3 regions of the Shewanella sp. SR43-4 genome follow, and region 3 is predicted to be linked to each of the others. Evidence: predicted binding sites of a transcription regulator. Region 3 holds the regulator's gene; each other region holds the start of a gene.
What was found. Region 3 encodes LexA, which represses DNA repair genes until DNA is damaged. Its sites were predicted from a motif close to TACTGTATNNNNATACAGTA; they were not measured.

Region 1 (10,201 bases), on a different contig from region 3:
TTCATCAACATTAATATCACGTTCACGACAAACATCAGCGGTTAAATCAACTGGAAAGCCATAAGTGTCATACAGTTTAAATACCGTTTCACCATCTAAAGTATTACCTTGTAGCGTATTTAGCGCACTATCCAAAATCACCAAGCCACGCTCAAGTGTACGAGCAAACTGCTCTTCTTCTGCTTTTAAGGCTTTTTCAACAATGGCTTGTGTTTGTTTTAAACCATTAGCTGCATCACCCATAACGCTAATGAGTGTTGGGACTAACTTATAGAAAAATGCATCGGTAGCACCAAGCTTATTACCGTGACGAACTGCGCGACGAATAATACGACGCAATACATAACCACGGCCTTCGTTTGATGGCATAACCCCATCGGCAATTAAAAATGCACAAGAACGTATATGATCAGCAATAACCCGTAATGATTTATTTTCTAAATCAGATACACCAATAATTTCAGCCGTTTTTGCGATGAGTTGTTTAAAGATATCGATTTCGTAGTTTGAATGCACACCTTGCATAATTGCTGCAATACGCTCAATGCCCATACCTGTATCAACCGAAGGTTTAGGCAATGGCAACATTTCACCGTCGGCTTGACGGTTATATTGCATAAATACAATATTCCAGATTTCAATAAAGCGATCGCCGTCTTCTTCAGGCGTACCAGGACGACCACCCCAGATATGATCGCCATGATCATAGAAAATTTCGCTACATGGGCCACAAGGTCCGGTATCACCCATCTGCCAGAAGTTATCAGACGCAAACGCGCCACCTTTATTATCACCAATACGGATCATATTTTCAGGTGCAACACCAATTTTTTGCGTCCAAAGTTCATAGGCTTCGTCATCTGTTTCATAAATGGTGACACATAAGCGATCTTTTGGCAGCTTGAGGGTTTCAGTTAAAAAGGTCCATGCAAAACGGATCGCATCTTCTTTAAAATAATCGCCAAAACTGAAATTACCCAACATTTCAAAAAAAGTGTGGTGACGAGCGGTATAACCCACATTGTCTAAATCGTTATGTTTACCACCAGCACGAACGCAACGTTGTGATGTTGTTGCTCGGCTATAGTTGCGCTTATCCATACCGAGGAACACATCTTTAAACTGATTCATACCCGCATTGGTAAATAACAGTGTTGGGTCGTTAGTGGGAACGAGCGAGCTGCTATCAACAACCTGATGTCCGTTATCTTCAAAGTACTTTAAAAATGCACTTCTTAACTCTGCTGTAGTCTGAAACATGAAATGGCCCTGAATAGAGAAAATACAAAAGTAACGAGCTTGATATGCAAGCTAGTAAATGTAGGCATTATATACTGAATTTGTCGAAAGAAGCGAGTTGAGTCAGTTGATTATAATCTCGACAAAATCGATAGAATAACGATCTACTGGCCCGATAACGACGGAGATAGCGAACTCACTCCACTGATTATTTAAGCGGAATATGCATTTCTATCTTGTCTATAAATAAGCTCGTTGATCATAGCTAGGACATAATTTGACTAATCAATCTGATAAGCAACCAAATCAAACGCATAAGAAACCAAAATAGTTAACATTTTGGCGAGTCTGGTAATCAGCAGAATCGTGATGTGATAAGAAATAATGTGATTAAAAAGGATGTGATTAAAAAGGATGCTATTTAGCCTAACCGACATTTGATAGAGCAACTTGTCGCCGTACATTTCTCAATGTACCCAACTTTACTTAAAAATGATTCAATCACCTTAACATTAGCAAACACAAATAAATGCTTACCAAGGGCTTTAAAGGCTTTAGATATTTTGTTTGCTTAAAGCGGTGTTGACTATAGCTGGCATGATTAGCCATTGCGCATAACAAGTGTCACTTAAAAGGCGCTGAGTTTGCCATTATCTGCAACATTTAGACTGGATGGCTTTTAAAATATGGTGAGTGTAAAAGATGGTGAGTGCGTGTAACGAGGCGACTCTATGGCGGGAATTTTCGCGGCGCGCAGAAGCGCTACCGCGATAAATATGACTGGCTAATTTAGAATACTTCACCTGTTTCAAGGTCAATATTCTCATCACTTTCAGTGGTTGAGTCTGATGAGTTAGCACCACCATTCAATAACATGCCACGAAGAGTGGTATTAATTTCATCGGCAATAGCTGGATTTTCAGTCAAAAATTTACCAGCATTGGCACGGCCTTGACCAATTTTTTCGCCTTTGTAGCTGTACCAAGCACCGGCTTTATCAACCAGCTTGTGTGCAACACCTAAGTCAACTAGTTCGCCGGTACGGTTAATACCTTGTCCATAAAGGATCTGGAATTCAGCTTGCTTAAATGGAGCTGCAATCTTATTTTTAACCACTTTAACGCGAGTTTCATTACCGATGACTTCATCGCCATCTTTAATCGCACCGGTACGACGAATATCTAAACGAACAGATGCGTAGAATTTAAGTGCATTACCACCTGTGGTCGTTTCTGGGCTACCAAACATTACACCAATTTTCATACGAATTTGGTTAATAAAAATAAGCAGTGTGTTTGATTGCTTAAGGTTACCAGCAAGTTTGCGCATCGCTTGGCTCATCATACGAGCGGCAAGGCCCATATGCGAATCACCAATTTCACCTTCAATTTCTGCTTTTGGTGTTAATGCTGCAACAGAATCGACAACGATTACGTCTACCGCACCTGAACGCGTTAACGCATCACAAATTTCTAGTGCTTGTTCGCCTGTATCTGGCTGTGAACAAAGTAAGTTATCAATATCTACGCCTAGCTTTTTGGCATAAATTGGGTCAAGAGCATGTTCAGCATCAATAAACGCACAGGTTTTACCTTCGCGTTGCGCTGCGGCAATCACTTCAAGAGTTAATGTGGTTTTACCTGATGACTCTGGGCCGTAAATCTCAACGATACGTCCCATTGGTAAACCACCCGCACCAAGTGCGATATCCAATGAAAGCGAACCGGTAGAGATAGTTTCAACATCCATTGTGCGATCTTCGCCCAACTTCATAATTGAGCCTTTACCAAATTGCTTTTCAATTTGGCTTAATACGGCGGCTAGCGCTTTCTCTTTGTTTGGATCAACCTTCATTATAAAACCCTCTTAAGGCATTCAATACGTTTAGTAAAATGCTATTTTGACTTAGGTGAAATGATGTAAACCATTTCATTATGTTCATCAGTATACTGTATAGTCATACAGTATCAAGTGCTGAGGGCAATTTTTTTTAAACCTTAGCGAATTGCCTTTTTACATCAATATTTTATCTCCATATACTTTTTTGTTTGAATCTATTTATACCCTAGGGGCAAATATTGTTAAGATTAGCCTCATAAGATTTACGTCCTAAGATTGATTAATAGTGAAGTGTTCATAATGACAGTGATTGATACCAGCGATTTAGAAAAACACACCCCGATGATGCGTCAGTATTTAGGCTTAAAAGCGGCCCATCCTGATATGTTATTGTTTTACCGAATGGGTGATTTTTATGAGTTGTTTTACGATGATGCTAAGCGCGCTTCTGAAATGCTGGGGATTTCACTTACTGCTCGTGGAAAAAGCGGCGGCGATCCTATCCCAATGGCTGGAATCCCCTATCATGCTGTAGAAGGCTATTTAGCTAAACTAGTCAATATCGGCCAGTCTGTAGCCATTTGTGAGCAAATTGGTGATCCTGCGACATCAAAAGGCCCAGTTGAGCGCCAAGTCGTACGCATTGTGACCCCAGGTACCTTAACGGATGAGGCTTTACTTCAAGAAAAACACGACAATTTACTGGCGGCGCTTTATCAAGGTAAAAACGGTTTTGGATACGCTACCTTAGATATTTCATCAGGTCGTTTTGTGGTTGCTGAATTACCTACTCGTGAAGCCCTAGAAGCTGAATTACAACGTACTAATCCTGCCGAGTTGCTCTACAGTGAAGATTTTACTGACATGTTATTAATCAATAATATGAAAGGTATTCGTCGCCGTCCAGAGTGGGAATTTGATTATGATACTTGCGTAAATTTACTGCTTGGTCAATTTGGTACCAAAGATTTACATGGCTTTGGTATTAGTGATGCACGCTTGGCATTACAAGCTGCAGGTTGTTTAATGCAGTATGTCAAAGATACGCAAAAGATGGCACTGCCACACATTAATTCGATTGTGCGTTTTAACCAATCTGAATCCATTATTTTAGATGCCGCGACGCGACGTAACTTAGAATTAACGCAAAACTTATCTGGTGGGCGTGAAAATACCCTGTCGTGGGTACTCGATAATACTGCCACACCTATGGGCAGTCGCATGTTACAACGCTGGATCCATGAGCCACTTCGAAATAGACAAACGATTCAATATCGCCATAACGCCGTAAGCGAGTTGATTGAGCAAGATATATATCACCCCCTACATGAGCAGCTGAAGGTTTTAGGCGATATTGAACGTATTATGGCTCGTTTGGCACTGCGTAGCGCCAGACCTCGTGATTTTTCACGTTTAAAGCAAGCGCTAGCACTGCTACCTGAAATTCAACAAACATTAGCCGTATGCCAACAACCAAGATTGACAGCTTTAATTCAATTATTGGGTGAGTTTCCAGAACAACACGATTTATTAGCACGCGCAATTGTTGATAATCCGCCAGTATTAATTCGTGACGGTGGCGTAATCCGAACGGGCTACAATAATGAATTAGACGAATGGCGTAAGTTAAGTGAAGGCGCAAGTGATTATTTAGTCGAACTTGAAGCTCGCGAGAAACAGCAAACTGGAATTAACACTTTAAAAGTAGGTTATAACCGCGTCCATGGATACTACATTGAAGTCAGCCGTTTACAAGCTGATAGAGTGCCACTGAGTTATCAACGTCGCCAAACCCTTAAAGGCACCGAACGTTATATCACTCCAGAATTAAAAGAATACGAAGAAAAGGTACTCTCAAGCCAGGGCAAAGCGCTCGCACTTGAAAAACAACTGTGGGAACAGCTCTTTGACTTATTGCTACCTAAATTACAAGAGTTACAACAGTTTGCCAGCGCAGCGGCTGAATTAGATATATTAAGTAATTTTGCCGAGCGTGCAGAAACCCTTAATTATCAATGTCCACAAATGACGCAGGATATTGGTATTCATATCAATGCTGGACGCCATCCTGTGGTAGAGCGCGTCAGTCAAGCGGCTTTTATTGCTAACCCTGTGGTATTAACACCTAAACGGCAAATGCTTATTGTAACTGGCCCTAATATGGGCGGTAAATCAACCTATATGCGTCAAGTGGCACTGATTACATTAATGGCACACATAGGCTGTTTTGTTCCTGCTGACTCAGCTCAAATTGGTGAAATCGATCGGATATTCACCCGTATTGGCGCATCAGACGATTTAGCATCTGGTCGCTCCACCTTTATGGTTGAAATGACCGAAACGGCTAATATTTTGCATAATGCGACCGCAAACAGTTTAGTGTTAATGGATGAGATAGGCCGCGGTACTTCAACCTATGATGGTTTATCGCTGGCATGGTCTGCTGCAGAATATCTCGCGAAAAATGTCAGTGCACTGACATTATTTGCCACTCATTATTTTGAACTCACCCAACTGCCAGAGCTGTTACCATCAGTAATGAATGTGCACCTAGATGCAATAGAACACGACGACACCATTGCCTTTATGCATTCAGTGCAAGAAGGTGCGGCAAGTAAAAGTTATGGCTTACAAGTCGCGGCGCTAGCCGGGGTTCCCGCTGCGGTCATTAAGGCGGCAAAACAAAAGCTACATCAACTTGAAAATAGGGATATGAGTTCACCACAACATAATCAGGCTCAAGTGAGTATGAATTTATTACCACCAATGCCAGAGCCATCAGCAGTATTGGAAAAGTTAGCACTAATTAACCCTGATGATTTGACCCCTAAACAGGCATTAGATTATTTATATGAATTGAAGCGCTTAAACGACGTGAGCTAACAAATAGTGCTAGTTATTATTCGCGACGATAACAACGGTGGAAGTCTGCAAAGACTTCCATTTGATATTTACGATTAACTGACGCAAACCCGCTACTAATTAGCTGTTAGCAATATACTGCATCAAAAGGATAAACGTACCGAGGGAGTGAGACAGGCATAAAATAGGCTATAGACAATATGATTGTCTTTCTAACAAGTTACTGAACTGAGCTTAAATTGTCATATCGAATAGTGAGCAATCGATCACAATCACATCAATCACGTTGGTATTGATTGTCGGGATAAACCTAAACACATGAGCAAAAAGTAATCTCTCATATAGGCTTTACCCGCATATCAACAATAGCTTAAGTTAACGTTATCCAAAATTTAGCTATCACAAATGATTCAAGTTAAATTAATTAATCACCAGTAACTGAGTTATGACAGTAAACGTTCACTGTCCATTAGTCTCTGAATAATGCTTCAACAGAAAGCCCTTGAGCGCCCAATAAATCTTTTAAACGTTTAAGCGCTTCCACTTGAATTTGACGCACACGTTCACGTGTTAAACCAATTTCAGCACCAACATTCTCTAACGTTGAAGGTTCATATCCAAGCAAACCAAAGCGTCTCGCCAGTACTTCACGTTGTTTAGTATTAAGCTCATTTAACCATCCAACTATCGAATTCGATAAGTCTTCATTTTGCACCCGATAATCCGGGCCTACTGAATCGTCATCAGCAATAACATCTAATAAAGCCTTCTCATTATCGCCGCTCAGTGGTGTGTCGACAGAAGTAATTCGTTCATTTAGTTTCAACATGCGACTGACATCACCCGTCGACACATCTAACTTTTCTGCAATTTCTTCAGCAGTCGGTTCGTGGTCAAGTTTTTGCGCCAGCTGTCTTGCGGTGCGTAAGTAAACATTTAATTCTTTAACTATATGGATAGGCAGGCGAATGGTGCGGGTTTGATTCATAATTGCCCGTTCAATTGTTTGTCTGATCCACCAGGTCGCGTAAGTAGAAAAACGGAAACCACGCTCTGGGTCGAACTTTTCCACCGCTCTAATTAAACCTAAATTGCCTTCTTCAATAAGATCGAGCAACGCTAATCCGCGGTTGTTATATCTTCTGGAAATTTTAACGACAAGACGGAGATTACTTTCTATCATGCGGTTGCGAGATTTTTCGCAGCCTTTGAGGGCTTTACGTGAAAAAAATACTTCTTCCTCTGCTGTTAGTAGCGGGGAAAAACCTATTTCACCTAAATATAATTGAGTGGCGTCTAAATTTTTCTGTAAGTCATCTTGGACTTTTTCTTCAATATCGAGTTGTTGCACCAAATTAGCATCATCGGTTGCAACTTCTGGTGGTTGTTTAGCTAGATCGACAAGACATTCTGCTGAAGCAGTATTATTTTTGCGGCTCATAATTGCTCTCCCAAACCTAATTTATGTTATTTAATCTACTGCACTCGCTTATCCTCCGTTATTTATGTTGCTAAACAATTACTGTTTAGGTAGATATCGTAATGGGTTGACAGACTTACCATGAAAGCGCACTTCAAAGTGAAGCATAACTTGATTAGTCCCAGTACTGCCCATTTTTGCAACTGTTTGACCTGCCGTCACATATTGCCTTTCCTTAACCACTATCGTGTCAGCATGCGCATAAGCACTTAAAAAATCATCATTGTGTTTGATAATCACTAAATTGCCATATCCGCGCAGTGCATTACCTGCATATACGACTTTCCCATCTGCAGCGGCTTTAATAATATCACCGCGATTACCTGCAATCTTAATACCTTGATTGCCTTGTTCTGAAGCCGAAAAATACCCGATTATCCGACCTCTAACTGGCCAATGCCATAATTGAACTTGTTGTGGTAAATTTGCGACAGAACCACTTGTATTTTGGTTAATTGTTTGTTGGGTAGTTGTTACAGAATACGCAGGCTTGACTTTGTGATCAAGCTCTTTTTTCGTTCTGCTTGAAACAGCTGCTGTGCCTGGCTTTGAAGTGACTACTGACTTTATTGTTTCTGATTTTGAACCAATTGAACTGGCAATATATGGCTTATTAATGGCTTGAGTTTGAACAGAAGCAACCTGAGTTTGAGGGGTACGAACAGTTGGCGTTGGACGATTACTTTTGGCTGCTAAATGAAGTATTTGGCCAGGGTATATAGTATAAGGAGCCGATAAATGGTTCAAGCGAGCAACTTCGGCAAAATGGCGTCCAGCTCCCCAAGCGATTGAATAAAGGGTGTCGCCTTGCTGTACTTTATATTTATCGGTTTTTAATGACCCTTTATGGTAACGAGGTCCATGATTTTTTGATGATAAACTGTCAACCGGCGCAGGACGATCTGCTTGAAAGCTGCATCCTGTGAGCATAATTGCTAAGACCATAAAGTTTGGCCAACCGGTATTCATCAAACAAAATCCTTACAGAGAAAAATACATGATTGTTAAGCTAAAACAAGCTTATTCCAAACGAACATCAGGTTCACTAACCAAAACTCAACAGTGTCGAATTGACTACGCCAAATCTCCGTTAATAAGCGGCACAAATTTAACCGCCTCGATAATCTCAGATTGGAATGACTGTCCAATACGGGTAATTTTGAGTAATTGTTGGATGTCTTCTCCAACAGGAATAATTAAAACTCCATGTTCAGCTAATTGTTCAAGCAAGGCTTGAGGCACTGTTGCCGCAGCAGCAGTCACCATAATGCCATCAAATGGACCGCGATTTGGCCAACCTTGCCAACCGTCACCGTATTTAAATGACACATTATGTAAATCGAGACGCTTTAAACGTTGCCGAGCTTGTATTTGCAATGCCTTTATTCGCTCAATAGTACAGAGCTCAGGAATTAATGACGCTAAAACGGCAGCTTGATATCCTGATCCTGTACCAACTTCGAGCACTTTTTGAGGTTGGTGCTGCATTAACAGCTCTGTCATTCGAGCAACGATATAAGGCTGTGAAATAGTTTGTCCCTGCCCTATAGGTAACGCGGTATTTTCATAGGCTTTATGAGCTAGCGCACCATCAAGAAACATCTCTCGTGGTGTAGTCGCGACAGCATGCAATACTGCAGGATCTTTAATCCCTGCCTCCGCCAACTTTTTGGCCAAATTAAGTGCTGATGTTGACGCTACCCGGGTCATATTTTTATTATCCAATCGGCTAATCCATCAAGTTGATTGTATGCTGTTAAGTCAACGGTTAGCGGAGTTATCGAAACATAACCTGCTGCGACTGCACCAAAATCAGTTCCATCACCCGCATCTTGTTCACTGCCAACTGGCCCGAGCCAGTATATATCTTTACCCGCTGGATCTTGGGTTTTTATCATACCTTCAGCTTTATGCCTGGCCCCCAAACGGGTGACTTTAATCCCTTTAATTTGTGTTAAAGGCAAATCAGGAACATTAACATTTAAAATTTGATCGCGGCTAATTGGGTGAGACAATAAACCTTTTACGATTTTCACGGCATAAATTGCAGCGGTATCATAGTGAACGAGTGATTTACCAGCCAGTGATATAGCAATAGCAGGTAAACCTAAAAAACGCCCTTCCATGGCTGCTGCAACAGTACCAGAATATAAGGTATCATCGCCCATATTCGCTCCGGCATTAATACCAGAAACCACGATATCGGGCTCGACATCACACAGCTGCCTAATCGCAAGATGGACACAGTCTGTGGGTGTGCCATTAACAGAAATACTGCCGTTATCTAAGTTATTAATTCTTAATGGATTAGTCAAGGTTAATGAGTTACTTGCTCCCGAGCAATTACGATCAGGTGCAACTGTTAATACTTGCGCAAACTCACTCAGTGCCTGGCTTAACGCAATAATACCGGGGGCGTTAACACCATCATCATTACTGACTAAAATATTAATCATTCATTAACACTCTTCATTTGTTTTAGCTTGTTGATCTGCAACCATCACTTTTCGCTGTGACTCTTGGACATCTTGATAATCAACCAGTTCACGAAGCACTGATGTAGCATAACTCCCTGCTGGTAATATAAATTCAAGTGTTAGCGTATCGGCGTCAAATTGCCATTTCATTCCTTGAGGTTCAAGCAATAAGGGCCGTCTTTCTTGTGTCAAACCCGCTTCTTCGAGCCCCTGAAGATCAGCTGAAAATTCGGCTAACGGCATCATTTCTACTGCTAATGCATCACCTTGTGCTAATGGTGTTCCCCTGCCCCACAATGGTGCT
Region 2 (10,201 bases), on a different contig from region 3:
CCGTTGCAGACCCAGGCATGCTACTGAGCTTAGCCACCATAGATGCACCCACCAAAGTCATGGGCGAAGAAGCGCAAAATACCTTAATCGACTTATTACATGCTTGCCCTAACGGCGTAATGCGCATGAGTGATGAAGTGGAAGGCGTCACTGAAACATCACTAAATATAGGCGTGATCAGCACTGAAGATGAAAGCGTAGAAATATTATGCCTTATTCGTTCATTAATTGATTCAGGTCGTGAAGAAGTCACCGGTATGCTAACCGCACTATCAAACCTATCGGGTGCTAGCATTGATTTAAGCGGTGCTTACCCGGGGTGGAAACCAGATACTAGCTCACCTGTAATGGCAATTGTGCGAGACACCTATAACGATATTTATAAAAAAGATCCAACCGTGATGGTTATCCATGCTGGTCTAGAATGTGGTTTATTTAAAGAGCCTTATCCACTAATGGACATGGTCTCTATTGGGCCGACTATTCGTTATCCACATAGCCCTGATGAAATGGTCAACATCACCACTGTTGGTCAGTACTGGGAATTGCTACTTGCCGTATTAGAGCGTATTCCAGCTAAAGAAGCGTAATCAGTAGCGATGATTAATGCGTAAAACTAAAAAACGACAGAAATGTCGTTTTTTAGTTTTAGACTTGAGCGTTTTCATTGCGACTCTAACCTTTAAAACTGCAAATCAAGCTGAGTAATATGTGCCACTGGATTATCTGTAACAGCCAATGTTGTATCAGCTAAACCAACACTAACCCCCAATAAGCGAATACCTCGCCCTTGACTGCGCTGCAGAGCCTGTTGCAGTAAATCATGAAACAAATTAATCGACATTTCATCACTGCGATGTTCGATGGTGGTCTGTTTAAAATCATTAAATTTCAGCTTCACAACTTGCTTGTGGATCTGTCTATCTTTAGCACTGCGATGAACCCGAGCACTCAGTTCTTGGATAAGCTGTGGTAATACTTGACGGCATTGCTCTAAGGTAAAAATGTCTTTGGCTAACGTAGTTTCAACCCCAACAGACTTTCGTACCCGATGCGGACTAATTTGTCTTGGATCTATCCCTTGTGATCGCTCAGCTAATACATGACCAAATTTGCCAAATACCTCAATTAATTGCGCTTTTGGATACTGTTGCACGTCATAGCAGGTGGTTAAGCCAATATCAGCTAACTTTTTTGAAGTGACTTTACCGACGCCAGGAATTTTACTCAGAGGAAGATCTCTTACAAAATCACTAATTTGATTAGGAGTGATGACATATTGACCATTGGGTTTATTTAAATCGGAAGCGATTTTAGCTAAAAACTTAATCGGTGCAATACCCGCTGAAGCGGTTAAACCTGTGGTCTCAAATATATCATTTCGAATAGCCTTGGCAATTAACGTGGCACTGCCTTGGTGAGCATCGCAATCAGTCACATCAAGATAAGCTTCGTCTAGAGACAAGGGTTCGACAAGATCTGTGTATCGATGAAAGATCTCACGTATTTGCACAGACACCGATTTATATACATCCATGCGCCCTGGCACTAAAATTAACTGCGGACACAGCTGCAGTGCATGATAACTGGACATAGCACTTCGCACGCCAAATTTGCGGGCCTCATAACTGCAGGTACTTATCACACCGCGGCGATCACTTCTGCCGCCAACAGCAATGGGCTTTCCTCGTAATTCAGGAAAATCGCGCATTTCTACCGCAGCAAAATAACAATCCATATCGATGTGAATGATTTTACGCATTCTATAACCATCATCATTTACTCAATTAAAAACAATGATACTGTATATAAAAACAGTATTCAATCATTGTCTCACGAACACAAAAAAGCCCAAACAGAGTTGGGCTTTATTAACATGTAACGTGTCGACTAAGTCGTTACATTTTAGTCTGTAAATAGTTCTGTAAACCAATACGTTCAATAAGACCTAATTGCTTTTCTAACCAATACATATGATCAGATTCAGTGTCATCTAATAACACTTCTAAAATTTCACGGGTTTGGTAATCAGCCTTTTGCTCACATAAGCCGATAACCTTACGTAAATGATCAGCCACATGGTATTCATATGCAAGATCATTTTGTAGCATTTGTTGCACATCTTTACCTATGTTGAGCGCTTCACGACTGGCAACATCTGGAGTGCCTTCTAAAAATAAAATACGTTGGATCAACTTAGCTGCATGTAATTTTTCATCGTCTGATTCATGTAGAATACGGGTATAAAGTTCGTTAAATCCCCAATCCTCATACATGTGAGCATGGACAAAATATTGATCCATAGCAGATAATTCGCCGGTTAATAAACTATTGAGCGCATCGATGACTTCTGGATGACCTTTCATAATAATGTCCTATTAATCGTTAATTTGTGATTGAAGGTAATTTTGAATACCCGTTTGAATGATGAGCTCTTGTTGTGATTCAATCCAATCTAAATGCTCTTCTTCATCTTCGAGTAAATCTTCCATTAAATCGCGACTAACATAATCTTGCTGAGTTTCGCATACCTTAATGGCTTCACGCAAAATGGCAATTTGTTCCGTTAACGCAGTGAGATCGCAGCTAAGCATTTCTTCAGCATGTTCACCAATACGCAATTTATCTAACTGTTGTAGGTTAGGTAAACCTTCAAGAAACAATACACGTTCAATCAGCTTGTCAGCATGCTTCATGTCTTCAATCGATTTTTTATATTCTTTCTCATTAAGCTTTTCCAATCCCCAATGCTTAAACATACGAGCATGTAAAAAGTATTGGTTAATAGCGGTCAGCTCACAAGTAAGTACACGATTGAGTTGGCTGATGACTTTAGGATGACCTTTCATAGTAGTGTCCTCGAGAAGTAATGTGATCTTGATCAATTACAAACAGAATAAAACACTATAGGGTAAAATGCAAATTATCCTTTATTTTCACACACTTACAATTGATAACCATTATCATTATAACTAAGCTTTGTAACTGGCCAGCAATACTCAAGCATAAAAAAAGCCTTCAAAATGAAGGCTCTTTACAAAGCATTAGTGAAACAACCTAAGCTTAAAATAATTAACGAGGTTAAATAATACGATTTTGGTTAAGCAACTTATTTCGAGCTTGCTCTTTTTCCATACGGCGTTTGCGTTTATCACATGGATCATCACAGTCACAGGCTTTCTCTATACCTAAAACACCTAAACCACCGCAACTGCCTTCTACCGCTTTTTTCTTTACGATATAGCCAATGGACATTAGCAAAAAAAATAATAATAAAACCACAAACGCTGCAATAAATGTACTCATCACAAACTCCTATTGACTCATTCAGATTAGGGTAAACTGGTTCAATAAATTAGTAGCTCAATCAACCAGTTTAAAAATAAGCAAGCTACTTAAGATACGATTTAAACGCATCACTGTAATAGACCTGATATCCCTGCTCTTGCTTCTCTATCAACATTACCGCTAAATTGTTCTTTTTAGCTAACGCCAATGAAGCCTCTGTACCTAACACCATCATGGCCGTTGCATATCCATCTGCGGTCATACAACTAGAGTGTAACACGGTTGCTGAAGCTAATTGATGCTTTATTGGATAGCCGGTACGAGGATCAATTAAATGTGAGAAGCGCTCACCATTTTCTTGATAAAAGTTACGATAATCACCCGAAGTTGCCAATGACATAGTGCCAGGTTCAATGATTTGCTGAACCGCTTGACCTTCGCTGGTTGGTTGCTCTACAGCTACTCGCCAAGGGGTATTATCACTCTTAGTTCCTTTGACATTCAGTTCGCCACCAATTTCAACTAAATAACCAGATACATGATATTTATCTAATAAAGCGGCAACCTTGTCGACGCCAAAACCTTTGGCAATTGAAGATAAATCGACATACAAATCTGCATTATGCTTGGTTAATGTCAAACCGTTTACAGACAGCTCATGTATGCCCATTTTAGCTTTTGCTGCATCAATTTGAGCTTGAGTAGGTTCTGATATAGGGCGCTTATCGGGACCAAATCCCCATAAATTAACCACTGGGCCTAAAGTGATATCTAATGCACCATCAGTCTCATTATAAAGACGCATGCCCTCTTTAATCACCTTAATTGTATCGGCCGAGACGCTAACGCTCTGCTGCACCTGCAATTGATTAAACTTAGACAGTTCTGAGTCAGGACGGTAAGTCGACATTTGATCGTTAACCACCTCCAATGCCATGTCAATTTCAGCTTGCAGTAGTTGTGGTTCGGGTAAGCTTTTATTACTGACCACTTTAATATGATAAGTGGTACCCATTGTACTGCCAGATAATGAAATAATAGGCTCTGGAGAGCTACATGCACTCACGATTAATAAAACCGCTGGCAATAGCAGTAACTTGATTGAATTTACAGTCATCTCAAATTTACACTTGTATTAAATGAACAAAAAAAATTGCAGCATGCGAGACCTGTGTTTAACCACCCTGTCTGCACTGCTGCAATCTCATGACTTACATGTCGATGTTATGGGTTAACTCATTAACCACCGAAATCATCTAATAAGATATTTTCGTCTTCGACACCTAAATCTTTTAGCATACCAATAACAGCTGCGTTCATCATTGGAGGTCCACACATGTAGAACTCACAATCTTCTGGCGCATCATGGTCACGTAAATAGTTTTCATACAATACGTTATGGATAAATCCAGTATAACCAGTCCAGTTATCTTCTGCTTGCGGATCTGATAACGCGACATGCCATTTGAAGTTCTCATTTTCAGCCGCTAAGCCATCAAAGTCTTCTACATAGAACATTTCACGTTGAGAACGCGCACCGTACCAGAAACTGATCTTACGCTTAGATTTAAGACGCTTTAATTGGTCAAAAATATGTGAGCGCATCGGGGCCATACCTGCACCGCCACCAATAAATACCATTTCTGCATCGGTATCTTTAGCGAAGAACTCACCAAATGGACCAGAAATAGTCACTTTATCACCGGCTTTTAAGCTCCAAATATATGAAGACATTTTACCGCAAGGCAAGGTTAAATTACGTGGCGGTGGCGTAGCAATACGCACGTTCAACATAATAATCCCAAACTCTTCTGGATAGTTAGCCATAGAGTAAGCACGAATAGTTTCTTCGTCTACTTTAGACTCTAACTTGAAGAAACCAAAGTGTTCCCAGTCACCACGATACTTATCAGGCACTTCAAACTCAGCATACTTAATATGATGAGCAGGCGCTTCAATCTGAATGTAACCACCGGCGCGGAAAGGCACAGACTCGCCATCAGGAATTTGCAGCTTAAGTTCTTTAATGAACGTCGCTTTGTTATCGTTAGAGATAACAGCACATTCCCATTTCTTGATGCCGAAGATTTCTTCATCAAGTTCAATTTCCATATCAGATTTAACGTTTACCTGACAAGATAAACGACAACCTTGACGAGCTTCGCCCTTGCTAATGTGATCAAGTTCGGTTGGCAGAATATCACCACCACCAGACTTAATATTCACACGACACTGACCACATGAGCCACCGCCACCACAAGCACTTGATACGAAGATGCCGTTGTCTGCTAAAACGCCAAGTAACTTGCCGCCAGCACCTGTTTTAATTGCTTTATCTGCGTCGCCGTTAATACCAATAATGATATCACCGCTTGCCACTAGTTTTGATTTAGCGAATAAAATCACTAACACCAAAACCAAGACAATCACAGTAAACATACTCACACCTAGATAGACTTCTAGTGGAGTAGATTCAAGAATACCCATTCACTTATCCTTAAAGGTTCAAATTAATGCGTCGTCTCAGTGACTCTTACAGAGAAACACCTGAGAATGACATGAAACCTAGAGCCATAAGACCTGCAGAAACGAAGGTAATCCCTAAGCCTCGTAAGCCATTTGGCACGTCAGAATATTTCATCTTTTCACGGATACCGGCTAGCAATACGATTGCTAACGCCCAACCAATACCAGAGCCAATACCAAATACTACGCTCTCGCCAAGGTTATAATCACGCTCTACCATGAAAGATACTGCACCGAAAATTGCACAGTTCACGGTAATCAAAGGTAAGAAAATACCCAACGCGTTGTACAAAGGTGGAAAATACTTGTCTAAAGCCATTTCCAAAATTTGCACAAGTGCTGCAATCACACCGATAAAGGTGATGAACTTCAAGAAGCTCAAATCAGCATCAGGGAAACCAGCCCAAGCTAGAGCACCTGGAGCTAACAGACCTTGATAAATAATTTGGTTAGCAGGAACCGAAATAGCCAGTACCACGATAACTGCAACACCTAGGCCCATCGCAGTAGTGATTTTCTTTGATACTGCTAAGAAAGTACACATACCTAAGAAGAACGCTAGCGCCATGTTTTCAATGAAAACGGAGCGAATTAATAAACTAATATAATGTTCCATTGCGTTTACCCTTTTGCTTCAACTTGCTCTGGCTTATACGTACGGATCAACCAGATCAGACCACCGATCAAGAAGAATGCACTCGGTGGTAGCAGTAATAAACCGTTAGGTTGATACCAACCACCGTCAGAGATTTTACTGAGGATTTCTACGCCGAATAATGAACCATTACCAAATAGTTCACGCACTACGCCGACAGACAATAGAATTGCACCGTAACCTAAACCGTTACCGATACCATCCATAAAGCTCATCATAGGCGGGGTTTTCATTGCGTAAGCTTCAGCACGACCCATTACGATACAGTTAGTAATAATTAAGCCAACGAACACCGATAACTGCTTAGAAATAGCGTAGGCATAAGCTTGTAATACTTGGTCAACCACAATCACTAACGAAGCAATAATGGTCATCTGTACAATAATACGCACACTGCTTGGAATATGATTACGGATAAGTGAGATAAACAGGTTAGAAAACGCTGTTACCGCAGTTAATGCAATCGTCATTACCAATGCTGTTTCTAACTTACTGGTCACAGCAAGTGCGCTACACACACCCAGAATTTGCAATGCAATTGGGTTGTTATTGATAATAGGTCCGGTTAGAACCTGTTTAAGTTCTTTAGCGTCAGCCATTAGCTTAACCCTCCGTTGTGTGCTTTAGCGATAAAGTTTGCAAAACCTTCTTTACCTAACCAAAACTGCAATGAGTGTTGTACACCGTTACTGGTAAGTGTTGCACCGGAAAGTGCATCAACACCATGAACAGAACTCGCCACTACAGGGTTTTTAGTTACACTAATCGCCAGATTGCCTTGCGCATCAAATAACTGCTTACCTTTCCACAATGCTTTCCATTTTGGATTTTCAACTTCGCCACCTAAACCAGGCGTTTCGCCTTGGTCATAGTAAACAAGTCCTTGAACTGTATTTAAGTCAGCTTCAAGTGCCAAAAGTGCATACATGGTTGACCACAAACCATAACCGTGAATAGGAAGAATGACGCTAGTCAGTTTACCTTCATCATTATGAACAAGGTAAACCACTGCGGTATCTGCAACACGTTTAATCGAGGCAATATCGTTTTCTGGCACAGACGAAGTGTCAGTATCACGAGACGCTTTACGTTGATCATAAAGGTTAGCATTACCTTCAACAAACTCACCGGTTTTAAGATCAACTAAGCGAGCTTCAACATATTGTTCGTACTTGCTTAGGATTTCTTTCTTGGTGACTTTACCTTCTTTGGTATTTATCAGGCTCGCCGCTTCAAGAATATACTTTTGCTTATCGAGTAACTTATTTTCTTGCTGAATAGGCTTTAACACCACGGCAGCGGTCGAAACCAGTACTGAACAGATAAGACATAAGCCGACAACAACAAATAGCGTTCTTCCGAACGAATCTTTATTACTAGCCACGAGCAATCCTCCGCTTGATATTTGACTGTACGACAAAGTGGTCAAATAATGGAGCAAATAGGTTAGCAAACAAAATAGCTAACATAATACCTTCAGGGAATGCAGGGTTAACCACACGGATAAACACTACCATTGCGCCAATAAGGAAACCGTATGCCCACTTAGCGGTATTAGTAAACGACGCAGAAACAGGGTCTGTCGCCATAAACATCATACCAAATGCAAATCCACCTAACACTAAGTGCCAATACCAAGGCATTGCAAACATCGGGTTGGTGTCACTGCCAATCATGTTAAGTAAAGTCGCAATAGCAACCATACCTAAGAAAACACCACTGACAATTCGCCAAGAGGCAATACGGGCATAAATGATAACTAGACCACCGAGCAAAATAGCAAAGGTAGAGACTTCACCGACTGAACCAGGAATGAAGCCCATGAAAGAGTCAATCCAGTTAGCCGTTGAGGCATAGTCAAACGTACCTTGTGCTGCTTGGCTTAATGCTGTTGCACCTGAATAACCATCAGCAACAACCCAAGTAGTATCACCAGACATGCTTAATGGGTAGGCAAAGTACAAGAAAGCTCGACCAGCCAATGCAGGGTTTAAGAAGTTACGCCCTGTACCGCCAAAGATTTCTTTCGCTACAACCACACCGAAGGTAATACCTAGTGCAACCATCCACAATGGAATAGTAGCCGGTAAAGTCAGAGCAAATAGTACCGAGGTAACAAAGAAACCTTCGTTAACTTCATGACCACGCACTGATGCAAATAGCACTTCCCAAAAACCACCGACGATGAAAGTCACGGCGTAGATAGGTAGGAAGAAGCACGCACCGTAGAACATCAAGGACGTTATGCCAGAGTCTGCAGTAAGTTGAGCGCCAAATAACTCAAATAAGCCAACTTGCCAAACATCTGGCGTACCGAAACCGGCTGCCATCGCGACTTGAGCTTGTAAGCCTACGTTATACATACCAAAAAACATTGCTGGGAATGTACATGCCCAAACCGTAATCATGATACGTTTTAGGTCAACATTATCGCGAACGTGGGTAGCCCCTTTGTTCACTTTACCCGGAGTATAAAATACTGTGGCAGCCGCTTCATAAAGGGCATACCACTTTTCGTACTTGCCGCCTTTTTCAAATTGCGGCTCAATACGTTCGATAAAATCTTTCAAACTCATTAGCCTTCCCTCTCGATCGTATCTAAACAATCACGCAAATATGAACCGTAGTCATACTTACCTGGACATACGAACGTACACAATGCCAAATCTTCTTCATCTAACTCTAATGCGCCTAAACGGGCTGCGCCGTCAAAATCGCCAGAGAGTAAATCACGAAGTAGCATAGTAGGTAGAATGTCTAGAGGCATCACGCGTTCATAGTTACCAATAGGTACCATTGCACGGTCTGAACCGCAGGTGCTAGTGGTCATATTAAATAGACGCGATGGGCTTAAGTGGCCTAAGAATGCACGAGTGATAGAGAATTTATCTGCGCCAGGCATAGCCCAACCGAACAATTCTTTTTCTGTCCCTTCTTCCAGTACGCTCACCTGCTGATGATAGCGCCCCAAATAAGCTTGAGGTCCAACCGCTGTGCGACCGCTTAACACTGAGCCCGAAATCACACGAACACCATCACCAACTGTTTCATCAGCAGTCAGTTCAGTCATGCTTGCACCCAAAACGGTACGAACTAGACGAGGTTTTTTCGCTTTAGGACCACCAATTGCAACCACACGTTCAGTGTTTAATACACCTTGAGTGAACAGTTGACCAAAAGCAATCACATCCTGATAGCCAATATGCCACACAGTACGAGTTGCAGAAGCTGGAAGAACGTTGTGAATATGCGTACCCACAAGGCCTGCTGGATGTTTACCCGCAAACTCTTGGACTTGCGCATTGGCTGCTGGGATATCGGCACCTTGTGCTTTACATAGGTAAACTTTACCTTCAGTCAATCGTGCTAGAACCTTAAGGCCGTTAGCAAAATCTTCTTTATGTTGAGCTATGACTACCACAGGATCGGCAGCAAGAGGTTGGGTATCAATTGCAGTAACAAAAATACCTGCAGCAGTAGCATCTACAGCCGGCACTTTACTGAAAGGGCGTGTACGTAAAGCAGTCCACAAACCTGAGTCAATCAGATTATCACGAACAACTTGTACGTCTAACGTGTCTAACTTATCAGCATCGTATTGAGCAAAAGTAACGCTATCGTCACCTTCCACAGCAATAACAACTGACTGAAGTACACGTCTTGCACCTCGGTTGATTTCTAAAATAGTACCACTGGCTAAAGCCGTATATTTAACGCCTAAGTTCTTTTTAT
Region 3 (10,201 bases):
CTGCGGCGGATGAAGAATGCTCCACCACGGCGGAACATTGGCCCTGCTGGCCAAAAGTTCAAGTTAATACCGGCCGCAATATGCGGCGGAACCATACCCTGATAATACAAAATGTATGACAGCAACAAGTAATCCATATGGCTGCGATGACAAGGTACGTAGACAATTTCATGGCCATCATGGTGAAGCTGTCTTACCTGTTCAGCACCTTTGATATTGATACCGCTATATAATTTATTCCATAACCAAGTGAGAAAACGCTCGGCAATGCGCACTAAACTATCTGAATAGTCTGCGGCAATTTCATCGAGGTATTCAATCGCAGTTTCACGGGCTTTTTCAGGAGATACTTTTTTGTTGACCGCTTCTTCTTCAATAGCCTTTTTAATTGAATCTGACTTTAATAAAGAGGCAAATAGCATTTGACGATTAGGTAATTGTGGCCCTGTCATAACTTTACGTTGGCGACGGAAATGCACTCGCGCGACACGGGTTAATTTATGCGCAATTCTTTTATCTGTACCGTGCTCATCCGCCATATGGCGCAGCGATAACGCATTAGAAAACTGCACAAAATTATGTCGCCCTAAAAATAAAATCATCAGCCACTTACGTAACCAAGTTGGGTTTTCTCTTTCAAAAACAGCCGCTGTCATGCTGTCTTCTTCCTTACCAGGAGTACGTCCCCAATAAAGACAAACTGGCACTAATTGAATATCAAGGTCAGCATTCTCACTATGAAGCGATAATAAACGGGTAAAATAATTAAGGAACTTCTCACCACTTTCACGTTTACCAAATAGAGGTTTACGCCCCTCTAAACACACCACTCGAGGCACTCTTAAACCATCAAGCTGTAACGGCTCATAAGGACTTGGCATACCAAATCCTTCAGTGATTTCGCTCAAGGCGGCAATATCACTAATAGATTCCGTTTTCATCAAATAAACCAAGGGCTTGGTCGGATCTATATTGAGGTCATCAAACGGATCATGGGGCACCACAATGGTCTGTACCATCCATTTCTGAACCCATTTTAATGCTTGTAAAAATATTGAATCTGGTTTTGACATGGTTATTTTCGCAACATAAGCCATTGTAATATTATCGTATAGGATACCAGAAACCACCCTGCTTACACTATCTGGCCGACTTATCTTTACGCGTAAGCTCTCACTTTAAGGCATAGTGCAAGATAAAAAATATATAATAACTAATAAAAACATCAATTTAAGTTACAAAAAACCAATAAAACACAAAAAATAGTTGGTTAATACTTGCACGAACACAAACACTGTATATAATGACAGTCACTGTATAAAAAGACAGGAATCATCATGAGACCGTTAACGCCGCGCCAAGCAGAAATATTAGACTTAATTAAAAACAATATCGCCGAAACAGGTATGCCACCCACTCGTGCTGAAATTGCGAAACGTCTTGGCTTTAAAAGTGCTAATGCTGCCGAAGAGCATTTAAAAGCATTAGCCAAAAAAGGCTTTATCGAGATCATGCCTGGAACCTCTCGAGGTATTCGCTTACCTCATGAAGAACAGATTGAAACCGGTTTGCCTCTGATTGGACAAGTTGCAGCTGGTGAGCCTATTTTGGCTCAAGAGCACGTTGAACAGTATTATCAAGTCGACCCGAGCATGTTTAAACCTGCCGCAGACTTTCTGTTGCGCGTTCGTGGTGACAGCATGAAGAACATCGGTATTTTAGAAGGCGATTTACTCGCGGTTCATAAAATGCAACAAGCACGTAATGGCCAAGTTGTAGTAGCGCGTGTTGATGATGACGTCACCGTAAAACGATTTGAACAAAAAGGTAATGTGATTTATCTGCACGCAGAAAATGACGATTACACCCCGATTAAAGTTGATTTAAGTTGCCAAAGCCTAACCATCGAAGGGCTTGCCGTTGGCGTTATCCGTAATGGAGATTGGTTATGAACAAACTAATGGGCATCGCGCCACGTCACCCAGGCTTATGGGTAGATTTAGCTGAAACAGAATTGCATGGCAACCAAACCATTCGCACATTACAAACAGTCACCCAAGGTGAAGCTGAGTTGAGCCAGTTGTGTAGTCAACTCGCCACATTGAGCCAACAAGGTCGATGGATTGTGTTAATTAGCCCACCACACATTGGCTATAAACATATGCTGGCAAATGCTGGCGTGAGAATGGACCGTATTTTACTGGTGCACACTAAAGACGAAGTCGAAACCTTATGGGCGATGGAAAAAGCGCTTACCAGTGGAACATCAAGTGCTGTCGTCACTTGGACAAGCTCACTTGACGCTCGTGATAGTCGTCGATTAGAAATTGTGGCTAAAAGTGCACGGGCTTTAGGTGTGGTAATTGAGGATGTGAATGCTCACTTACCTCACAAACATCAACTTGTTAGCCCTACATTAATAAATGGAACAAGTAATTTTTGCTCATTTCACTAAGCATTAACCCTTACTTACCAAGCCCTGTATTGAATTCAGGGCTTTTTTTTCATCTTTTTTCAGTCAATTAGCCAACAAAGTGATCTTGATCAATGTTTAATCTACAGCTAATGTTGTTCCCAAGGATGAAATATTATTCATCTTTAATTGGACATGAATGACAGTGATTAAGATTACTTTCAGACAAATGAGCCAACTCAATATTGATAAGTTCAGTAGTAGGTACAAGCGTGGTGCACCGCTAATAATAAAACCGTAAACAACCTGTTTACTGCCACCAAGGTACTTTGAGGTCATCAAACTTTTTTCGGGAACCGAAAAGTTTGCATAGAGCAGAGAATTACTGTGTGACTTTTCTTTGTAATTGCTATTTGCAATGAACAGAGGAGCAGTCTTGTGAAGCAATGGTGGTATTGTTTACTGGTGGTGTTTATAGCACTTCCGCTTGGGGCATCAGAAATGTCCCTCAACATGACTCAAGGCGTGACAGATATCAGTGGTAAGGTTTATGGCCTCCACATGACGATACTTTATATCTGTTGTGCCATTGGGTTAGTGGTGTTTGGGATCATGATTTATTCAATGATTTACCATCGCAAATCAAAAGGCGCTGTTGCGGCAAATTTTCACGAAAGTACTAAAGTGGAAATAGCTTGGACCGTCATTCCTTTCATCATCTTAATCGCCATGGCTATTCCAGCCACTAAAACCTTAATTGCCATGGAAGACCCCAGCAATGCGGATCTCACCATCAAAATTACTGGGTCGCAGTGGAAATGGCATTACAGCTATTTTGATAAAGACATCGAATTTTACAGCACATTATCGACCCCCAGAGATCAAATCGATGGCATAGAGGCTAAAGGAGAGCATTATCTTCTTGAAGTCGATAAACCACTCGTACTGCCCATTAACCAAAAAGTGCGTTTTTTAATGACATCAGATGATGTGATCCACTCATGGTGGGTTCCGGCTTTTGCGGTTAAAAAAGATGCCAATCCAGGCTTTATTAATGAAGCATGGACCCGCATTGATAAGCCCGGAATTTATCGTGGCCAATGTGCCGAATTGTGCGGTAAAGACCATGGATTTATGCCCATTGTGGTGCAAGCATTATCAGAGACAGATTTTGATAACTGGTTAGTAGAGCAAAAGCAACTGGCCAGTAATGCCGCTGCTGCGGCAGCAGCATCACTGTCACAAACCTTATCTCTTGAAGAGTTAACCACCCAAGGTGAACAGATCTATCTTGCTCGTTGCGCCGCTTGTCACCAACCTAATGGTGCCGGCCTTCCAGGCGTATTCCCATCACTAATTGGCAGTCCTATCATAAAAGGCCCTATTGCAGGTCACCTCAACATCGTCTTAAACGGTAAACCAGGAACCGCAATGCAAGCCTTTGCCAAGCAACTTACCGCCCAAGAGATTGCCGCAGTGATTACCTTTGAGCGTAATGCTTGGGGCAATAATACCGGTGATGTTGTTCAAGCTGCTGATGTGAGTAATTTCTCTGGCGGCAATGAAGCAAGTACTGAAGCAAGTACTGAAGCAAATAAGACTGAAAGCACAATGGCCGCAACAGCAACTGAGAGTACCAATACTGCGACAGAAAAAGCGACTCAGGCTCTTGAAACCGTCGTAAAGGCTGTAACGCCAGAGGTTGTTGCCGTTGAAGATCTGCCCACCTTAACCTTGGAGCAATTAATCACAGAAGGTGAGCAGGTTTATGCCACCACTTGCGCCGCATGTCATCAAGCCACTGGTGCTGGTTTGCCAGGCGCTTTCCCTTCACTTATTGGCAGCCCTGTGGTTACCGGACCGGTTAGCGGACATATCGATATCGTTATGCACGGTAAACCAGGCACCGCGATGCAGGCATTTAGTAGTCAACTTAGCCCACAAAAGATGGCTGCGGTGATTACTTATGAGCGCAATGCGTGGGGCAATAATTCTGGCGAGGCGGTGCAACCTGCCGATGTCGCTAGCCATGGACAGTAGGGGAAGACAATGAGCACAACAACGCACGATACACTAGCTACCGCTCATGATGATCATCATCACGGAGCGCCGAAAGGGCTCATGCGCTGGCTACTCACAACTAATCATAAAGATATCGGTTCGCTGTACTTATGGTTTAGTTTTATTATGTTTCTCACTGGTGGCGCCATGGCAATGGTCATTCGGGCAGAGTTATTTCAGCCTGGATTACAGCTAGTAGAACCTAACTTTTTTAATCAAATGACCACGGTTCATGGTCTTATCATGGTATTTGGCGCAGTGATGCCAGCTTTTACCGGATTAGCTAACTGGTTAATTCCGATGATGATCGGTGCACCAGACATGGCTTTACCGCGGATGAATAATTGGAGCTTTTGGATTTTACCGTTCGCGTTTACCATATTACTCAGTTCGCTATTCATGGAAGGCGGTGGTCCTAACTTTGGTTGGACATTCTACGCACCGCTATCAACCACTTATAGCCCTGATAGCACCGCTCTATTTGTATTCGCCATCCATATCATGGGTATCAGCTCGATAATGGGCGCGATTAACGTTATCGTAACCATTGTTAACTTGCGCGCTCCTGGCATGACATGGATGAAACTGCCTTTGTTTGTGTGGACTTGGTTAATTACTGCCTTTTTATTAATTGCGGTGATGCCAGTGCTCGCAGGCGCAGTGACTATGGTGTTAACCGACAAGTTTTTCGGTACCAGCTTTTTCGATGCTGCAGGTGGCGGTGACCCAGTGATGTTCCAGCATATTTTCTGGTTCTTCGGTCACCCAGAAGTTTACATCATGATTTTACCCTCATTCGGCATTATCTCCGCCATTATACCGACCTTTAGCCGCAAGAAATTGTTTGGCTATTCCTCTATGGTTTACGCTACTGCCAGTATTGCTGTGCTGTCGTTCTTAGTATGGGCACATCATATGTTTACCACAGGCATGCCGGTATTCGCCGAGTTGTTTTTCATGTATTGCACCATGCTAATTGCGGTTCCTACTGGGGTTAAGGTGTTTAATTGGGTCGCTACCATGTGGCGCGGTTCGATGACATTTGAAACACCAATGTTATTTGCGGTGGCGTTTATCATTCTGTTTACCATTGGTGGCTTTTCCGGTTTGATGCTGGCAATCACCCCTGCTGACTTTCAGTATCACGACACTTACTTTGTGGTGGCGCATTTTCATTATGTACTGGTGACTGGGGCGATATTTTCCATTATGGCGGCGGCATATTATTGGCTGCCAAAATGGACCGGTAATATGTACAACGAAACCTTAGGCAAGTGGCATTTTTGGTGCTCAGTGATCTCTGTCAACGTATTGTTTTTCCCAATGCACTTTTTAGGCTTGGCGGGTATGCCTCGTCGAATCCCAGACTACGCAGTACAGTTTGCCGATGTGAATCAAATTGTTTCGATTGGTGGATTCGCATTTGGTTTATCGCAGTTTATTTTTCTCGCTGTGGTGCTCAAATGTATCAAAGGTGGCAAACCGGCTGGCGATAACCCTTGGGAAGCTGCAGAAGGTTTGGAATGGACCATTGCCAGTCCAGCGCCATATCACTCGTTTACCACTCCGCCGGAGATAAAATGAGATGACACAGCCAAAAAAATCAAATCGTAAGTTATTAATCATGCTGATTGCTGGATCAATTGGTATGTTTGGGTTTGGTTTTGCATTGGTACCGCTTTATGACGTGCTCTGCGATACATTGGGGATTAATGGCAAAACCCAAAATAGCGCCAGTAGCTATGAAGCGGTAGTGGTTGATAAAAGCCGTACCGTTACCATTGAATTTGTGACCCAAGTTCAGTCAGATATGCCATGGGAATTTAGCCCTAAAGTGAACCAAATAAGCGTGCATCCTGGTGAGCTCACTCACGCACAATTTTTGGTTAAAAACCTGTCTGCACACGACACCGTAGGCCAAGCAATCCCTTCAGTATCACCTGGACAAGGAGCGGCGTACTTCAATAAAACGGAATGTTTTTGCTTTAACCAACAACCCTTGGCCGCATCAGCAACAGCAGAATTACCACTGATTTTCTACGTGGACCCGGATTTACCCGCGTCTATTAATACATTGACTCTCTCTTATACCCTCTATGACATCACCGATAAACAGACGATCGTCGTAGAGCAAGGAGCAGCAAAATGACCACAAAGTATCAAACTTATTATGTGCCAAACCAAAGTGCTTGGCCGATAATCGGTGCTATAGGCTTATTTTTAATTGCATTTGGCGCAGGCACTTATGTACAACAATTAGCCACTGAAAAAACCTCAGGAAGTTACATATTAATCACTGGTTTTGCCGTGATTATCTTTATGATTTTTGGTTGGTTTAAAACCGTTATTGATGAATCAATGGCAGGACTTTACTCACCACAAATGGATCGTTCATTTAGGCAAGGAATGAGCTGGTTTATTTTTTCAGAGATTATGTTTTTTGGGGCTTTTTTTGGCGCATTATTTTATGCACGTATGATTTCAGTACCTTGGCTTGGTGGCGCATCGAACAATGCCATGACTCATGAGGTACTGTGGCCTGCCTTTGAAGCAATTTGGCCTTTGGTGAAAACACCTGATGGTAGCGCAACCGAGGCGATGCCATGGACGGGTTTGCCATTAATCAACACCATCATCCTGTTAACCTCATCGGTTACCTTGCACTTTTCCCACATCAATCTCGAAAAAGCCAATCGTAAGCCATTGATCATCTGGTTGGCGTTAACGGTGATGTTGGGGATTGCGTTTCTCAGTTTACAGGTCGAAGAATACAGCCATGCCTATCAAGAAATGGGCCTAACCCTGTCTTCAGGAGTGTACGGTAACACCTTCTTTTTGTTAACCGGATTTCACGGTATGCACGTGACGATTGGTACCCTGTTCTTGATTATTTTATTACTCAGAATTATCAAGGGTCACTTTACCCCCGACAAACATTTCGCATTTCAAGCGGGTAGTTGGTATTGGCACTTCGTTGATGTGGTTTGGCTATGCTTATTCATTTTTGTTTATGTGCTGTAAATCAGCACTAATAAGGTCTGGGGTTAGGTTGAATGTAGCCTAGCCCTAAGGCCACAAGCAGCACCACAATCACGACAACAGAAAATAACACTCTACGACCAAGATAATGACTCATTGATTGTTGATGCTGCCCTTTAACCATAATAAATAAGGCTCTAGCTAAGTTAAATAATATGAATACAAGCAACGAGACTAAAACTAACTTAACAATGAAAGGTGTTGTCACAGGCAATCCTTTTAGGAGTGTGGGTGTGTCTCGGGTGTTATTTGTAATGATTACTTTGGTCGTGTTTGGCTTATTGGTCAAGTTAGGATTATGGCAATTATCACGGGCAGCGTTTAAACAAGAGTGGCAAAGCACATTACTTGTGCGCCAACAACAGCATGCACTCAATTATGAGGCAATGTTAGCACTGGTTAATTTATCAAAGTTACCCACTGGGTCTGAGTCAGAGGCGGCATTGCTCACAGGTTACCGCTTATCGATTTTGGCAAAACCCGTTAATAACACAATAATGCTGCTAGACAATCAGGTGTATCAAGGGCAAGTGGGATATTTAGCTTACCAAGTGTTTGAAATAACCCCAGAGCAGCCTTGGATACTCGTTGAACTAGGTTTTGTTGCCGCCAACAAAGACCGTCGAATATTGCCTCAACTTGAACCACTAGAAACACGCTACTACACCCTCTATGGACGGGTATATCAAAAACAAACCAATCCATTTAGTGATCAGTTAGATGCTGAACAACGCGCCGATGCGCCAATACGTTTTCAAAACATCAACACTGCAGCATTAGCTGACATGTTAGAACATTCGCTAATACCTGTAGTGCTACAACCTGAAAATGTCCCGCGCTATAACTTACCGCAACCTTGGGTGCCGATCCCATTATCGGCGCAGAAGCATCAAGGTTATGCCTTGCAATGGTTCACTATGGCAGGAGTATTTTTAGGATTAATGAGCTGGATAGCATATCGACAATATCGACGTTAACTCTCGTCGTGAATAAATAACTTAACAATAATATCAATATGATAAAGAGGAGATGGAATGAACTCCCTACCGAAAAAGAGCAATAAAGCGCTAATCGTATTACTGCTGGTGTTTATTTTACCGGTTGCAATAGCCAAGTTAGTGCTAAGCCTAGAACTCTATAATGGTGCGGCGACGAACAAGGGGGCACTGATCACTCCCGAAGTGAGTTATGCCAACTTAGCCATGGAAAACCCTAAACCACATATTTGGCAGGTACTTTTTTTTCTCCCCGAGCAGTGTAACGAGCAGTGTCAAGAACGTCTGTATATTTTACACCAGAGCTATATCGCACTAGGCAAAGATAGAGATCGCGTTATCCCTATCATAGTGGTGAATAATCACAGCGACACCAAGATACTCAAACAATTGAATATCGGCTTTGATCAAGTCAATGCCAATGATGCACTTGCAACATTGTTGACTGAACAACAGCTGATCATTGTCGATCCTCTTGGCAGCCTGGTGATGCAATATGACAATGTGATTGGCCACGACGCCAATATTGCCCAAGGTAAAGCCATGATTGCTGATTTACGCAAAATGCTTAAATTATCGAGGGTGGGCTAATGACCATTAATCGGCTGATAAAATTTACCTTGGTATTTACCTTAGCGGTCATTTTAATGGGGGCTTACACACGCTTATCTGATGCCGGACTGGGTTGCCCTGATTGGCCTGGATGTTATGGCCATTTAGCGGTACCCAGTGCAAGCCATGACTTAGCAAAAATCGAAACGCATTTTCCACAAATGACCATAGAGCCAGAAAAAGCATGGCTTGAAATGATCCATCGCTACATCGCCGGTGCATTAGGATTAATGGTATTAGCTATCCTTGTATTGTGCCTTAAACAACCTCATGCACCGAAAAAACTCCCCAGTTTTATAGCCGTCTTAATTGTATTTCAAGCAGCGCTTGGCATGTGGACTGTCACAATGAAACTAATGCCTATTGTGGTGATGGCACATCTTATTGGCGGTTTTAGTCTATTTGCCTTGTTACTACTGCTGTACCTTAGGCTTAAGCCATTACGGATCCCAGGAGGTGATACTTATGCCCGCAAACTGGTTCCGTTAGCTTTAGTCAGTCTAGGAGTATTAGTCATTCAAATTGTACTTGGCGGCTGGACCTCATCAAATTACGCGGCTCTCGCCTGTACTTCGTTACCCATTTGTGAAGGTAATTGGGTCGATAACTTACGTATTGCCGATGCTTTTTCACCATTCCAGGGCGATCATCCAAGTTTTGAATTTGGGGTATTAGACTATGCAACTCGAATGACCATTCATGTCAGTCATAGAGTTTGGGCCGTTGTTACTGCCATAACATTGATCCTACTAGCGCTAAAATTACGTTATGCACAATCACATGTAATGCGAAACAGTGGTTACTTATTACTGTTATTGGTAATCACCCAAGTCGGACTGGGTATTAGCAATGTGGTGATGAATTTACCTTTGGGCATCGCGGTATCACACAATGCAGGTGCAGCCTTATTGCTGCTTACCTTAGTCTTTATTAATTACGCCCTGTGGCGTAAAGCATAAGCGAGGATCGACCATGACAAAACCTCTTACTATTAGTCAGGTTCAACCTAAATTAACCCTACAATGGCGCGCTTATTTTGAAATGACCAAACCAAAAGTAGTTGCACTTATGCTACTGACCG

Region 1: a site for LexA is predicted at 3,187-3,206, ahead of recA (recombinase RecA). Genes of this name have one in related genera too.
Region 2: a site for LexA is predicted at 1,801-1,820, ahead of dinB (DNA polymerase IV). Genes of this name have one in related genera too.

Annotation. Positions count from the first base shown of each region.
Region 1 covers NZ_JACJEB010000007.1:203,970-214,170, reverse strand. The annotation lists gene alaS (alanine--tRNA ligase) at 1-1,260, opposite strand, end outside; gene recA (recombinase RecA) at 2,029-3,093, opposite strand; gene mutS (DNA mismatch repair protein MutS) at 3,379-5,961, shown strand; gene rpoS (RNA polymerase sigma factor RpoS) at 6,410-7,381, opposite strand; gene H5123_RS10330 (peptidoglycan DD-metalloendopeptidase family protein) at 7,460-8,392, opposite strand; gene H5123_RS10325 (protein-L-isoaspartate(D-aspartate) O-methyltransferase) at 8,495-9,130, opposite strand; gene surE (5'/3'-nucleotidase SurE) at 9,127-9,876, opposite strand; gene truD (tRNA pseudouridine(13) synthase TruD) at 9,880-10,201, opposite strand, start outside.
Region 2 covers NZ_JACJEB010000007.1:75,016-85,216, reverse strand. The annotation lists gene H5123_RS09850 (aminoacyl-histidine dipeptidase) at 1-590, shown strand, start outside; gene dinB (DNA polymerase IV) at 683-1,762, opposite strand; gene bfr (bacterioferritin) at 1,899-2,366, opposite strand; gene bfr (bacterioferritin) at 2,379-2,849, opposite strand; gene nqrM ((Na+)-NQR maturation NqrM) at 3,082-3,306, opposite strand; gene H5123_RS09825 (FAD:protein FMN transferase) at 3,392-4,405, opposite strand; gene nqrF (NADH:ubiquinone reductase (Na(+)-transporting) subunit F) at 4,528-5,775, opposite strand; gene nqrE (NADH:ubiquinone reductase (Na(+)-transporting) subunit E) at 5,822-6,430, opposite strand; gene H5123_RS09810 (NADH:ubiquinone reductase (Na(+)-transporting) subunit D) at 6,436-7,068, opposite strand; gene H5123_RS09805 (Na(+)-translocating NADH-quinone reductase subunit C) at 7,068-7,853, opposite strand; gene H5123_RS09800 (NADH:ubiquinone reductase (Na(+)-transporting) subunit B) at 7,846-9,045, opposite strand; gene H5123_RS09795 (Na(+)-translocating NADH-quinone reductase subunit A) at 9,045-10,201, opposite strand, start outside.
Region 3 covers NZ_JACJEB010000006.1:90,541-100,741, reverse strand. The annotation lists gene plsB (glycerol-3-phosphate 1-O-acyltransferase PlsB) at 1-1,073, opposite strand, end outside; gene lexA (transcriptional repressor LexA) at 1,338-1,952, shown strand; gene H5123_RS08520 (cell division inhibitor SulA) at 1,949-2,455, shown strand; gene coxB (cytochrome c oxidase subunit II) at 2,852-4,453, shown strand; gene ctaD (cytochrome c oxidase subunit I) at 4,463-6,058, shown strand; gene H5123_RS08505 (cytochrome c oxidase assembly protein) at 6,060-6,623, shown strand; gene H5123_RS08500 (cytochrome c oxidase subunit 3) at 6,620-7,495, shown strand; gene H5123_RS08495 (DUF2909 family protein) at 7,503-7,721, opposite strand; gene H5123_RS08490 (SURF1 family protein) at 7,747-8,490, shown strand; gene H5123_RS08485 (hypothetical protein) at 8,548-9,099, shown strand; gene H5123_RS08480 (heme A synthase) at 9,099-10,079, shown strand; gene cyoE (heme o synthase) at 10,093-10,201, shown strand, end outside.